Regions from separate parts of the Paenibacillus sp. CB74 genome, predicted to be linked through region 2. Evidence: riboswitches for the same ligand, from Rfam matches in the RefSeq annotation. Region 2 holds a riboswitch; each other region holds the start of a gene.
The links. Region 2 has a riboswitch for cobalamin ahead of nikB (nickel ABC transporter permease). Riboswitches for the same ligand answer to the same signal wherever they lie in the genome.
Positions count from the first base shown of each region.

Region 1 (4,923 bases), 820 kb from region 2:
CAGCATGACCGAGCCCTTCAATTCTTTGGCCTTGAGTGCCGCTTCATCGTAGGAAGACACGACATGCAGCAACGCATGATCATCGTACGCGAGACCCGTGCGCTCGTAACGAATGTATGGAATGCCCGCCTGTTTGGCTGCTTCCATCGCATTGGCATGTGCTTCTTCGGCAAATGGATGACTTGCATCCACGATGGCACGGCTACCTTTTTCACGCACAAGTTCCACCATCGCTTCCACGGTCAAACGGCCTGTCCGAACAGGTAATCCGGCCTCTGTCAGGCTATGGGCAGCACTGTCGGTTACGACAGAAGTCAGCACGTCTGTACCTTGCTGCTGGATCTGTAGAGCGAGTTCCCTGGCATCACTCGTACCACACAACATGAAGATCATGGACGATTCACCTGCTCCGAAGTTGCTGCAACCTGTGACTGATCGGGAGAAGCCGCTTCTTGTACGATTCCTTCTGCGTCACCCTGGTTGTTCCGATTATCTTCGTGCTCGTGATGCGTATGATGCAACTCTTCATCGTGATCATGATGATAATCGAGTGACGTTTGACGATCGCCGGCAGTATTCGCGTGATCATGACTGTGGTCATGTTTATGTGTATGGTCATCGTGTGCATGTACATGCTGGTGGTCATGCTCATCATGAAGATGAGAGTGATCATGGTCCGAATGATCGTGGTTGTGCGCATGATTGTGCTCATGATGGTGGTCGTGACTGTGCTCATGTCCATGATCGTGATGATGGTCGTGGTCGTGATCATGGTGGTGATCGTGGTCATGCCCATGGTCGTGATCATGATGATGGTGGTGGTGTTTGGCTGCTTCAAGTCTGAATTGACAGTTATCACAGTTAGCTGTTACACGTCCGTATAACCCCTCATGGGCCCGCTCCAGTACCAGTTCAACCAGCTTCGGGTGGAAGCCAAAATATCCGCCAACCTCAACCTGAATGTCTGGATGCGCCGCTGCAAATTCTGCGGTCATTTCATCAATACGCTTGATCAGTACACCTGTGAACAGGAAATAAGGCATGATGATGATTTTCTTCGCGCCCAGCAAGAGACAGCGTTCCAATCCATCCGGGAAAGAGGGTTGAGTCACACCGATGAAGCTGCTTTCCGTCCACTTGTAGGGCAGTTTCTCCCATAACATCCGGGTCATTTTGAAAAAGTCACTGTTGGCATCCGGGTCACTGCTTCCCCGTCCAAGCACCAGTACGGCAGTCTCTTCATCCGTCACCGGAGCAGGTGGAGCCGCTACCGCTGTGCCGCCTTGGGATGCGACAAGTACAGGTTGTGCTTCTTGCAGACGGGTCTGCATGATCTGAACAACTTTCTCGTGAACACCGATTGGACGACCGTATACGAACTCCACCTGCGGATAACGTGCCTTGGCGCGGTCAATGGCGTTAGGAATATCAATCTTGGCATGCCCGGCAGCAAACAGAATGATCGGCACCAACACAACACGTGTTGCACCTCGGTCCACACAAGCGGTAACACCATCAGCAATACTTGGTCTCGTTAATTCCAGAAAACAGGTCTCCACCAACGTATTTTCAGGTGCCTTCGCTGCTACTTCATGTGCAAACTCCTTCAGTTCCCGGTTCCCCTCGGGATCACGGCTCCCGTGTCCCACCAACAATATTGCATCCATCTTTGTTATTCCTCCCCCGTCTGACCCGCAGATCAGACTTTTCATATTCATTCGGCACTCCAGTTCATCCGGTAAAAACTACGCCAAACCAGTCATTCCACCCATTCACTGCATTACTCGTAAAAATCAATCCATCTATGTCAGCTGAAATCCAGCGAATATTGCAAAATATTAGATAGGTCCTGACAAGCTGCACCCTCATGTCTCCACGAAAGAAGTCGTGCAGGCAGGGAATTAATTAATGATTACTCAAGACTTATTTAGAAATTTAGTAAGGAATTAAGTATGGAATTAGTCACCACATATCGGGTTTACTTCCACAGTGACCGGTGCATCGACATGGCGGAAGCCCTGAATTACGCCGACTCGTTTGAAGAACTTGTGAAATCGCTCATTCGGATGGCCCTTTTCTTTGTAATCCGCCACAATACGTTCCACAATGCCACCGATCTGATCACCCGGAATTCCCTCCGCTACGGGCTGGGCAGGGTGAGCATTGCGGCCGAATTTCTTGCCGCCGAGGAACAGGTCATATGCACCTTTGCGATATACGATGCCGATATCCTCCAGTACTGCCCCGTAACATGCCATACCGCAGCCATTCAGCGCCACACTCGTTTCTTTGGGTGCACCCAATCCGCCAATCACGGCCTGCAAATGGTTAGCCATCGGGACAGCATCGTCCTTCTCCATATTGCAGAAGTCACAGGCCTTCACCTTGATGACATCACCAATCGGTACAACGATAAAATTCGCTGCACGCAGCTCTTCAACCAGCGAGTCCGGTTCAAATGTCGGCACTCTCAGAATAATCTGGTGCTCCGGCGTGTACTCCAGTTCGCCGTCTTCACTTGCACACTGCGCCAGCAGCGCCATCTGGGCTGCGGTGAATTTTTTGTTGCCCACGCCGGGCGACACGCCGACTTCGAACAGCGGCGCCTTACGCCCAGGCTCGGGCGCGGTGCGTACCGCCGTTGCGGTCGCAGCCTGGGGTGAACTTGCTTCTCGGCTCGGCGCTGCTGCATTCAGCCAGCGGCTCGCCGATTCGCCCGCGAGCGCGCCGCCTGCCGCGAGCCGTGTCAGCGCCTCGGCGGCCAGCGCAGCTGCGCTGACGCGTGGCGCTTCTGCGACTCGGCCCGGAGCGGCCTCTGCCGCAACGGGCGCAGGTCGCTCGCCGGCAAGCACGGCGGTGCCAGCGCCGCTCGCCGGGCTTGCCGCAGGCGTAGTGGCAGCTGCCCCTGCGCCTGCGGGCGGCTGCCCTTGCGGAGCCGTGCCCGCTCGGGCGCTCTCGCCCGCTGCCTCGCCGGAGGCGGCAGCGCGGGCTTCCCTTGCGCCGAGCGACCATGGCTCGGCTTCCGTGCGTAGTCGCTCATGAGGTCTGAGCGACTGTTCCGCGGTGTTCAGCGTATATTTCCGCTGATACCCGCGCGGGGTGACCATGAGTCCTTCGTACATCATGGTCGAGGAGTTGCCGATAATCACGGTCGTCAGCATGCCGATATCATGATTCAGCATATCCTCCAGTGTGGTCATGACAACGTCCTGACGCTCACGGTATGCACTTTTCACCAGACCTACGGGGGTCTGTGGGTCACGATAACGCAGGATCATTTCCTGTGTCTCCACGATCTGGCGTGTGCGCCGTCCACTCCGTGGATTGTACAGGGCAATGACAAAATCAGCGGACGCTGCGGCTTCAACCCGGCGAATAATGGTCTCCCACGGCGTAAGGTGATCACTAAGGCTGATCGTACATGCATCATGCATGACAGGGGCACCCAGCAGTGATGCACAGGACTGAATGGCCGATACGCCCGGAATAACCTCGACGGCAACACCCGTATCCGGCTTCCAACCTTGCTCCATCAGCACCTCGTACACCAGTCCAGCCATACCATACACACCTGCGTCACCGCTGGAAATTACGGCAACAATTTTGCCCGTCTCCGCCTGTCGAACCGCTTCTTGTGCACGGCTTACTTCCTCCGTCATGCCTGTACGCACAATCGCTTGCCCGTTCAACAGAGGGCGAATAAGATCCACATACGTGTTGTATCCGATAATTACCTCACTCTCCTGAAGTGCTTCGAGTGCCCGCTTGGTGATATGTTCCATTGCTCCCGGGCCGAACCCGATAATCAACAGCTTGCCTTGATTTTGCATGATTTTCTCCTCCTTCATCACACTTGTCGTACTGATCTAAACAGTGAAGAAGGGCGGCTATGCCGACCTTCTCCCCCGCTGTACTGCATGTTCAACTCGTCAGCTCTGTTTACTCAGACTATCGAACAAGGCTCTTACATCACCCGTTATGATCCAACTAATCTATTCCTCTACCTGCAATTTCCCGACACAGGGTAGGTATCGCAAGGATGTGCATTTATCTAAAAAAACAAAAAAATCCCATCCTTGTAACGGATGGGATACGCATGTACGTACACTCAAGAACACAGCCCCAGACTCCCGAAGGGTAGTCCTGTGACTATGTGGCCTGGAGGGGCCAGCCGGGCGCACCGATTGTTCGCCCAATTCCTGATTCTTCGTACACCACTCCTTTCCGCGAAGGGTTTGGTGACACATGCAAGGTAGGTCTCCTGGCTTTGGATCATCAGCTTCCTTTTCTGTCTTCCCCGGCTTTCCGAGTGACTTGGATCAAAAAGGGCTTCACCATTACAGTGGCGGGACCGCTCGGGACTTTCACCCGATTCCCTGTTACCTCTTGCTGCACGCAAGAGCACCTTGCTTGTTTTCATTCAATATTGTTTTCATAATAACACCGTGCAGGAAATAATGTCCATGCTTATGATACTTATCCATTCTTCTATTTTCAGACAAAACAGAAAAAAGTCCTGATCCAAAAATCGGATCAGAACCCGGAATAACCTATGCATATCCCATTCGTTATAACCATCCAACAACCCTTGCATTGAGTTCGTTTCTGTTAACGACTCAACCTTTATTGCTGACCGCCAACCTTGTCCGCACGCCCTGCGGCAAAGTAACGTCCAAGTTCAACGATGAGTGCACCCATCTTCTCTTCCTCCGGAATGACCAGCGCCTCAATGCCTTCTTCACGCATGGAGTTTGCTGTAACTTTACCTACGGATGCAGGAATTACGCCTTGTCTGAAGGCGGCAAGCAACGGCTCAAGCTTGTCCTGGGAGGCCGCATATTGCGTCAGAAATCTGACTTGGGGTCCACTTGTGAACGCAACAGCATCTACCTCGAACTTTAGAATTTCATTCAACAGCTGTTC
Region 1 covers NZ_CM146009.1:5,872,331-5,877,253, reverse strand. The annotation lists gene cobK (precorrin-6A reductase) at 1-393, opposite strand, end outside; gene ACX9NY_RS25970 (sirohydrochlorin chelatase) at 390-1,667, opposite strand; gene cobJ (precorrin-3B C(17)-methyltransferase) at 1,959-3,830, opposite strand; cobalamin riboswitch at 4,235-4,424, opposite strand; gene ACX9NY_RS25960 (uroporphyrinogen-III synthase) at 4,624-4,923, opposite strand, start outside.
Region 1: it holds a riboswitch for cobalamin, as region 2 does, so the genes downstream of both, cobJ (precorrin-3B C(17)-methyltransferase) here and nikB (nickel ABC transporter permease) in region 2, are expected to answer to the same signal.

Region 2 (4,923 bases):
CTCTTGAATTTGGATGTATCTGCACTCGTATCCACAATGACAAACAGTGGCTCGGCAATATTACCAAGCAGGGACGCATAAGGCTCTTTCGTTTTAATCGTCAGATCTTGTCCTTCAGCAGTCATCGAGGCTACGGGTACAGTCGCTTGTCCTCTCTCGTTTAACTCAATGGAGCGTTCAATCGATGTTTTCACTGCGTCGGCAGTTACCTTATTTCCGTTATGAAAAGTTACACCTTCCCGAATATGAAAGTGCCAAGTCGTGTCATCCACTCGTTCCCAAGTATCTGCAATTTTAGGGACCAGCTTCATATTCTCGTCAAACTGGATCAGTGTCTCCCCAATCGCTGCACGCGTCAGCGTCCAGCCATTCCATTCTTCTGCCGGGTCCAGACTGCTACCAAGCCAGAACAGAGCCACATTCAGGTGAGTTGGTGTACTTGTCGTACCCTTGTCCGTACCCGCCGACTTCTCCGTTGCACCAGACGAGGTCGATGGATTATTGTTGGTGCCACAAGCTGCAAGCAAGAACACAACCAACATGGATATGAGGGTGAGCAATATTGATTTTTGAAAATTCCTCTTCATTCTGGTTCCTCCAGTTAAGCAGTATTTTTCTTGGGATCAAGCACATCTCGCAGGCTGTCTCCCAGTAAATTAAAAATAATGACGGTGCTAAATATCGCCAAGCCCGGATATATCAACAGCCCTGGTGCAGTCTGCAGATATCTTCTGCCTTCATTTAACATGGCCCCCCACTCGGGGTTCGGTGGCTGCGCGCCAAGCCCAAGAAAGGACAACCCCGAGATGGACAGCATCATGCCTCCCACATCCATCATCGCCATGACGATGAGCGGAGACATAATGTTGGGCAGGATCGTCCTGACAATGATCTGTATCTTACGTGCTCCGCTGAAAGCAGCGGCAGCGACATATTCCTTTTGCTGAAGGGAAATCACCAGGCTTCTGGCCATCCTTGCATACTTCGCCCACCAGACTACCGACAGTGCCAGTACCGTATTGAATAATCCCGGCCCAAGCATCCCCACCACAGCAATCGCAAAAATCAGGCCCGGAAATGCCATTAAGGTATCAGACAGGCGCATGAGCACCATATCCGTTACCCCCCGAGCGAAACCGGCGATGACTCCAATCGCTACACCTAGCACAAACACGATGCCAATCATCATAAAGGTGAGCAGCAGCGAGGTACGTGCACCGTACAGAAGACGAGATAATACACATCGACCCAGCTGATCGGTTCCAAGGGGATATTCAATGCTGGATGGCTGCAATACTTTGGCAAAGTTCGTGGCAAGTGGGTCGTGTGGTGCAAGCAGCGGTGCAACCATGGCAAGAATAATCCAGAAGGCGGTCAGAGACAGCAGGAAGGTGAACCAACGATTCTGCAGTAATACCAGTCTGAAGGCTCTCATCTATATATCCACTTCCAGTCGGATTCGGGGATCACGAAGATGAGTCCATACATCAACCAGCAGATTCAGGGTGACATATATGATTGCCATCCAGATGACATACCCCTGAATCAGCGGATAATCCCTTGTGAAAATTGCATCTACAGCCATCTGTCCAACGCCCGGCCACACAAATAAACTTTCCACAATCGCTGCACCACCTAACAAAGCACCTGTCGTCATACCCATAAGGGTAACGATCGGCAACAGGGCATTGGGGAGAATATGACGCAAAATAATGATCGACCCCTTCACACCTCTGGATCTTGCACCGATCACATAGTTCTGGCTTGTCTCCTCAAGCAGGACCGCACGAATCTGTCTGCTGTACTGGGCAACAAGTGGAATCGCGAGAGTACATGCAGGCAGAATCAGGCTGTACCATCCGGAATTGCCCATTACCGGCAGCAGTTTCAGCTGTACACCGAAGACCAACATGAGCAGCATCCCCAACCAGAAGCTGGGCATCGATAATCCGGCAAAAGAGAACAGACGAATGACGTGATCAAGCCATTGGTTACGATAGACAGCCGACAGCATCCCCAGTGGAAAGGAAACCAGAATAACCAGAAGCATAGCGCTTCCTGTTAGCCAAAGCGTTGCCGGGAGCCGTGCCATCAGCACGTCCAGTACTGGACGATTGTATTTATATGATGTACCGAAGTCTCCAGTTACCACCTGTCCCAACCATGTCCCGTATCGGTAGAAAAAAGGCTCATTCAATCCAAGCTCAGACCTCACCTGCCTGACCAGCTCATCGGATGGCGTTACCCCTGTAGACATAAGCATAAGTCTGGCTGGATCTCCAGGAGACAGGTAGGTTAGCAGGAACGTCAGGAACGTGATGCCGAACAACACAACTACCAGTTGTAATAATCGTTTAACGATATATCTGCTCAATTGCTCTAACGTCCTTCCCCAAAACTTTATGTATATGCCATGATGTTCTCCGTCCATAGCAAAAAAGGCGTCCCTCTCCGTGTTACTGGATGAGGACGCCTTAAATAAACAGATTTTCAGAAAAAATCATGCTCTCTAAACACCTTCCTATCTCCCGTAGGGTACTACTGTGTTTGTTAAACCTGGCAGGTCTCCTGGCTCCAGAATCATCGTCACTTGCAGCTCCTTCCCGGTCTAAACCAGTGGATTATCGCTACCTAACTCCTCTGTTACAGTGGCGGGACCGCGCCGGTATTACACCGGACTTCCCTATTAAGCTTTCACCCTGACGGGCAAAGCACCAAGTTCCACATATTCAATTACACTTCTGTATCAGTATAGCGGGACAACGTTTAATGATCAAAACTTTTCTTTCAAATTTGAAACACTAGGTGCGTCTAATCGCGAATTCTCGACCCCTTCGGAGATACGCCCGTCACACGCTTAAACATCTTGGAAAACAATAATGGGTCCGTATAACCGACAGAATGGGCCACTTCACTGACCGACAGCCCTGGATTCTGAAGAAGTTCGGCAGCACGATTCATACGGTACTCCAGAAAAAATGACTGTAGCGACATGCCATATCGCTCTTTGAATAATCCCGATAGATATGTGCGATCCAGCCCCACGGCTTGGGCAATATCCAGTATGGAGGTTCGCTGACTGTACCTGTTCTCCATAAATTGCACCGCCTGCCGGATGTATGTTTCTTTGTTTGAAAGGAGCTGCCCGACCTCTTCCTTCACAGGTGAAGAAGAGATTAATTCTGCCATCAAGCGGTACAAGAGACTCTGGTTCAACACATCACCTTCCGGTCGCGTGGAAGCTTGGACCATCTCCGTATACAACTGTTCCATCGTAATCGTATCATGGACATCATATATCGGGCGCTCCGGGCTCAGTTGGGCACGTTGCATGAATGCTTTGGCTTGTACACCTTTGAAACCGAACCACGAATACGTCCAGGGCTCCTTGGGATCTGCCTCATAATGAATAAGCGTATCCGGGAAAATGATAAAACCCTGTCCCTCGCTAAGCTTGTATTCCTGGTCCCCCATGTACACGATGCCCCGTCCTTCATGGATGTAATGCACAATATAGGAATCACGTACACCCGGTCCCCAATAATGGGCGGGTTCACACGCCTCCCACCCGAAGAACAACAAGACAAGTTCCATCTGTGTCCAGTCCGTGGCTACCACATTCATCTCTATTTTTCTCATTTTATGCCCTCCCTCCTTGTTTCCTTCCGAGGCTCACCATCTGTATGTCTAATTAAATTATAACAGCTAAAGGACATACATATTAGTTGAAAACGGAAACAAAAATGGGATTATGCCATGTTTGAGAGGGGTTGAGCCATAGTTATATGTGCCGAATCGGCCTATAGTTGGGGTACAACATTTTTCAGGGAGGCTGAATTTAAGATGAACAAAATTACGTTTCTCGGTGCGGGAAGCACCGTCTTTGTCAAAAATGTATTGGGTGATGTCATGATGACCGAAGCACTTCAGGATTTTGAGCTGGCATTGTTCGATATCGATGCTGAACGTCTGAGCGATTCAGAGCGTTTGCTGACCAGTCTGGCCCGTTCACTCGGAAGTCGTTGCGTCGTGAACGTATATCAGGACCGCAAAGAAGCGCTGCGCGGGGCCAAATATGTCATCAACGCCATCCAGGTCGGTGGATATGATCCATGTACCATTACGGACTTTGAGATTCCGAAAAAATACGGACTACGTCAAACGATTGCAGATACCCTAGGTATCGGTGGAATTTTCCGTAATTTGCGGACGATTCCGGTCATGCTGGATTTTGCCCGGGATATGCAGGAAGTGTGTCCGGATGCATGGTTCCTGAACTATACCAACCCGATGGCCGTGCTTACCAATGTCATGAATGTGCATGGTGGGATCAAAACCGTAGGTTTGTGTCATAGTGTGCAGGTATGTGTACCACATCTGTTTGATGCACTGGGGATTGATCAGACAGGTGTTGTGGCTAAAATTGCAGGGATCAACCACATGGCGTGGTTGCTCGAAGTTACAAAAGACGGGCAGGACCTGTACCCTGAGATTAAACGACTGGCGAAGGAAAAACAGCAAGAACAGCATGATGACATGGTTCGTTATGAACTGATGCAGCGTTTTGGCTATTATGTAACGGAATCCTCCGAACACAATGCCGAATACCACCCTTATTTCATCAAGCGGAATTACCCGGAGCTGATTGAACGCTTCAACATTCCACTGGATGAGTATCCACGCCGCTGTGTGAACCAGATTGAAGGCTGGAAAGAAATGCGTACCAAGCTGTTTGCCAGCGAAAATATTGAACATACCCGCAGCCGTGAATACGCATCGCATATTATTGAAGCCATGGAGACGAATAACCCGTACAAGATTGGCGGCAACGTCATGAACAACGGACTGATTACGAACCTGCCGCGTGAGGCATGTGTCGAAGTACCTTGTCTGGTCGATGGATCAGGAATCAGTCCTACCTAC
Region 2 covers NZ_CM146009.1:5,051,881-5,056,803, forward strand. The annotation lists gene ACX9NY_RS22380 (ABC transporter substrate-binding protein) at 1-587, opposite strand, end outside; gene nikC (nickel transporter permease) at 602-1,435, opposite strand; gene nikB (nickel ABC transporter permease) at 1,436-2,374, opposite strand; cobalamin riboswitch at 2,542-2,734, opposite strand; gene ACX9NY_RS22395 (AraC family transcriptional regulator) at 2,812-3,639, opposite strand; gene melA (alpha-galactosidase) at 3,844-4,923, shown strand, end outside.

Region 3 (4,923 bases), 1.4 Mb from region 2:
CCACGGCGGCGGCAGGTGCAACTCCGGTAAGTGCGCTCATTACCGCAGCACTTGCAGTGGTGTTGCCGATTCCCATCTCTCCGGTGACAAACAGCTGTGTTCCCTTCGCCACCTCTGCCGATACAACTTCGGCTCCTGCAAGGATAGCCCGAACGGCCTCATCCCGGGTCATCGCTGCACCTCGGGCCATGTTGGCCGTGCCTTTGCGAATTTTATGGGAAAGCAGGTCTGGATGTTCAAGATCGGCATTCACACCGATATCCACACAGATCACATCAGCTCCGGCGTGACGGGCAAGCACATTCACCGCAGCGCCCCCAGCGAGGAAATTCTGGACCATCTGCGGGGTTACTTCAGCAGGAAAAGCACTGATGCCTTCTTCCACTACGCCGTGATCTGCTGCCATGACAATGACCGCCCTGTGATCAAAACGCGGACGTGCATTACCCGTCATGCCAGCCAGGCGGATTACCAGCTCTTCCAATTTGCCCAGACTCCCTGGCGGCTTCGTTAACGAATCCACGTGCGCAGAGGTTTCTGCCGCCACTTTCTGGTCAGGAGCGGTAATCCTTTTCGTTAATTGCTCCAACATCTGTTCATTATTCATACAACCAGCACTTCCTTCATCAAAATATGGGTTGCCCCGCTTCAACTAATCGATGTCCCGCCGCAGCAGCAGTTGAGGTATGGCATGGTCGGGATGGGAGACAATTGCGGGTTTGACGCGAAATATGTCCTGAATATTCTCATCGTTGATTAACGTATGAGGTGTGCCCTTTCCCACCGCCACGCCCTCACGCAGCGCCAGAATGTGATCACAAAATAACGCGGCGAGATTCAGATCATGCAGCACAGCCACAATCGTAATGTTGTTTCTCTGTCGCCATGCCGATAACAATTCCATGAATTGCAATTGATACTTAATATCCAGAAACGTAGTCGGCTCGTCCAGCAGCAGCAACCGCGGCTCCTGAGCCATAACTTTGGCAAGTGCGACCCGTTGTCGTTGCCCGCCGCTGAGTGCATCCAGCGGTCTGTCCGCCAGCTCCGTCAATCCCAGGTCTTCGAGCACCCTGTCTACCACAAGTGCCCCATCACCCGCTTCCCGCCCCAGCCAGTTCTGGTACGGATATCGCCCCATCTCCACCACGTCTCGTACAGGATAAGAGATGGGTGGCAAGCCGTCCTGCTGCAATACAGCGATCATGCGTGACAGGTCCTTACGGCTGTATGAGCTGATATCTCGAGCATCGATACGGATCTGACCTTCGCTTAACTGTTCCGTTCCGGCAATAAGCTGGATCAGAGTGGACTTGCCGCTGCCGTTTGGACCAACAATTCCCCACCAGTCACCTTCATCAACATGCCAGTCTATAGTACGCAATGCCTGATGATTACCATATGACTTTCCTGCTCCCTTAATGGAAATAAGTGAGTTTGAACCGGTACTGGAATTCATGGCATCATCCCCTTCTGCAACTTTTTATTCCGGTGCAGCAGGTAAGCAAAGAACGGCGCACCAACAAAGGCGGTGACGACCCCGAGCGGAATTTCAGTGGGCGCCAGCAACGACCTTGCGATGGTATCGGCCCACACCATGAAGATCGCTCCACCAATGGCTGATAAAGGTACCAACAGTCGATAATCCGGCCCCACCAGCAGCCGCAACATATGCGGGATCACCAATCCAACGAATCCGATGACACCGGATACCGAGACAGCCCCTGCGGTCAGCAGTGTGCCGACTGCCAGCACGGAGAGCTTAAGCCTGTCCACGCCGATCCCGATATGTGCCGCTTGACGTTCCCCCAGCGCAAGCACATTTAACGAGCGTGCCCGGCTCCAGAGAAAGACCAGCCCCAGCAGAAAATACGGGAAAAGGATGGCCGTATACGACCACCCGCGTAATGCCAGACTTCCCATCGTCCAGTATATAATTTCATTAATCGTCTGTTTCGACATGGTCGACAGGAAGGAAACAACTGCTCCCAGGAAACTTTGCATGACCACACCAGCCAGAATGAGGCTGTGTGTTGGTATTTTACGCCCTTCACGAGCCAGTGCCATCACAAACCATAACGTGATTACACCCGTCAAAAATGCAATTAGAGGTAACGTCCAGATTCCGATCAGTGCGTACTGCAATCCGAAGAAAATCAGGAAAGCCGCCCCTACCGACGCACCGGATGATACACCGAGCGTAAACGGATCGGCCAGCGGATTACGCAGCACACCCTGGAAGCCCGCACCCGCAATAGCCAGTGAAGCCCCCACGAGCACAGCAAGCAGTACACGCGGAAAACGCACTTTCCAGATAATCTGTTCGGCTGCCTTATTCCAATCCGGTGTAATCCAGTCGCCCACCCAGGGAATTTTGTGAATCAGGATGCCGGCAATATCCCGAATTGGCAAAGCTACTGAACCAATGCCCGTGCAGATGAGCACGGTAAGCACCAGCAGCACCATGCCCGTCGTTCCGAACAGGATCAGCTTTTTACTCATTGGAACAAGTCAGGGTAGATCGCTTTGGCTACTTCTTTCAACCCTTGAGTTACCCGTGGACCCGGACGGCTCAGCAGGTTGGCATCCAGGCCAATAACCGCGTCATTTTTCACAGCCGTAATTTGATCCCAGCCGCTGCGCGCCTTGATGATCTGATCCAGTGTTTTGGAGTTTTCATCAATTACATCGTTGGCATACAAGATTACATCGGGGTTAGAGGCAATCACGTTTTCTTCATTAATTTCATACCAACCCTCTTTGTCCGAAGCAATATTGCTACCACCAGCTACAGTAATAAGTTCATCCATGAATTCGCCTTTACCTACAGTCCAGCCTGGGGAGAATTCAACGTATACGTTTTTCTTCTCTTCTGGTTTAACGGCCTTCACCGCTTCGGTTACATCCGTCACGTCCTGTTTCATCTGAGTGATGATTTCTTGTGCTTTTTCCTGATGATCGGTGATTTTACCGAAGGTTTCGATATTGTTCATCACATCGTCAATGGATTTAGGATCCGTTTTGAAAATGGTAATACCGAGTTCGCGCAGCTTCTTCACGGCATCCTCACTCATCGAGATACCTGTGAAGACAATGTCGGCTTCAGATGCAATGATGGACTCTTCGTTGGGCTTGGTGATGCCGCCCATTTTCGCTTTGGTTGTTGCTGCCTCAGGATAATCATCATAGTCGGATACACCAACGATCTGTTCATCCAATCCAAGGGCAAACAGGGACTCTGTCTCAGCTGGTGACACGGATACAATTTTGGCTGGCGCCTTTTCAAAAGTAAACGATTCACCCGTTGCATCCGTAACGGTCAGTGGATATTGCGTTTTGAGATCCGTCTGCGCCTGGCTCTGGGACTGCTCCTGTGCCGGTTGCTGCGAAGTACCTGTGCCCTCATTCGTTGTTGCATTGCCACATCCGGCCAAAGCCAGTGCGAGTGCCGCTGCACTTAGCAGGGACGCTACGCTTTTCCAATTCTTGATATTCATTCTGTTATTCTCCCCTTCTCTATCTGTACTATTTTCTTGCAACATGCTTGAACTCTTACTACCCTTGCCTTGGTGTTCCTGTACAAGTAAAATCCATCAATTTACACAAGTCCACTCCGATTGCAGTACCATCTTCCGATCGCTGTTATCCCCAGATTTTTTGATTCCCTTTTCGAAAGGGAAAATCCGGGGATAAGCGTATGCTTCCGATGTAGCTTTCTTGTAGAAAGCTTTAAGCGAACACTCCGTTTCTTCAGATCGGTTCTGCACTCTTCGTTAACGTGTAAAAGTTCGGTTTATCTTACATGAACAATAAAAAATCCCTAATCCTTACGTCCAGGATCAGGGATGACGTCTCGCATATGGCGATCTGTACATGTTCAACCCAAGGTTGTCCATGCGCATAGAATTGCCCGAAACGCTGTCCTTTCCTCGAAGGAACACCGGTTTGTACGTCCAGGGCAGGTAACCTGACTTACAGGAATCATCCTGTTTTACAGTGGCGGGACCGTGCCGGATTTGCACCGGCTTCCCCATTTCACCCTTGTGTGTTTCACGACTCGTACTAATCTGCCATGAAAACAGCCTTCACACGCGGGACCCTTGGTCGCTGATATGGTATATCATTGTCATGTAATTTCTGCATGTTATGTACGCATTAGCCTTCACAGCCTGCACCGTATCTGTATCCATGCTGAAGTCACACTTCTGTTGTGATTATAGGGTATATTGTACATCCTTACAACCCGATTGGCGGAAAAGTCACTCTGCTACCAAACCATTGATTCCCCTGTCGATCAAGCTGGACCTGAATCGCCTGTCCCGGTACGACATGTGTATCCCAGAACCCAAGCCCGGCAATCAGACGGGACAAGGCATATCGGATGACACCACCATGCGTAACCACAACTATGGTAGGTACCCGTCCCTCATCAAGGTGCATTGAAGGCCGACCATCCAACAACATCTCTTGGAGAAATGAATCCATTCGCTCCGTAAACTCCTGCCACGATTCCCCATCAGGCGGAGTGACCTTCTGCGGCGCATCAATCCAGTTTCGGTACTCAGGGTTATCCTTGAGCTGCTCATACGTTAGCCCTTCCCACTGTCCAAAATCAATTTCCCGCAGACGCTGATCGAACTTCACCTTTCCGCCGGCATCAGGAAGAATCTGTTCCAGCGTCTGGCGGCAGCGCAGCAGATCACTGCAATATACCTCGTGCCACGAAACACCGCTCAATTGTTCATCAAGCGGAGCCAGTTCTTCTTTGGCGTCTGGCAGCAGACCGATGTCGGTATGCCCCAGGTATCTTTTTTCCACATTCCATAGCGTTGTCCCGTGACGGACCCACAGAATGTTTCTTTTCATTGAAGCCGGTTGATCCGTATGTATGTCCTTGCCTGCATCCCCCTCATTTAGGGCCAT
Region 3 covers NZ_CM146009.1:3,624,710-3,629,632, forward strand. The annotation lists gene cobT (nicotinate-nucleotide--dimethylbenzimidazole phosphoribosyltransferase) at 1-607, opposite strand, end outside; gene ACX9NY_RS16180 (ABC transporter ATP-binding protein) at 653-1,459, opposite strand; gene ACX9NY_RS16185 (FecCD family ABC transporter permease) at 1,456-2,502, opposite strand; gene ACX9NY_RS16190 (ABC transporter substrate-binding protein) at 2,499-3,497, opposite strand; cobalamin riboswitch at 3,941-4,090, opposite strand; gene ACX9NY_RS16195 (histidine phosphatase family protein) at 4,237-4,923, opposite strand; gene cbiB (adenosylcobinamide-phosphate synthase CbiB) at 4,914-4,923, opposite strand, start outside.
Region 3: it holds a riboswitch for cobalamin, as region 2 does, so the genes downstream of both, ACX9NY_RS16190 (ABC transporter substrate-binding protein) here and nikB (nickel ABC transporter permease) in region 2, are expected to answer to the same signal.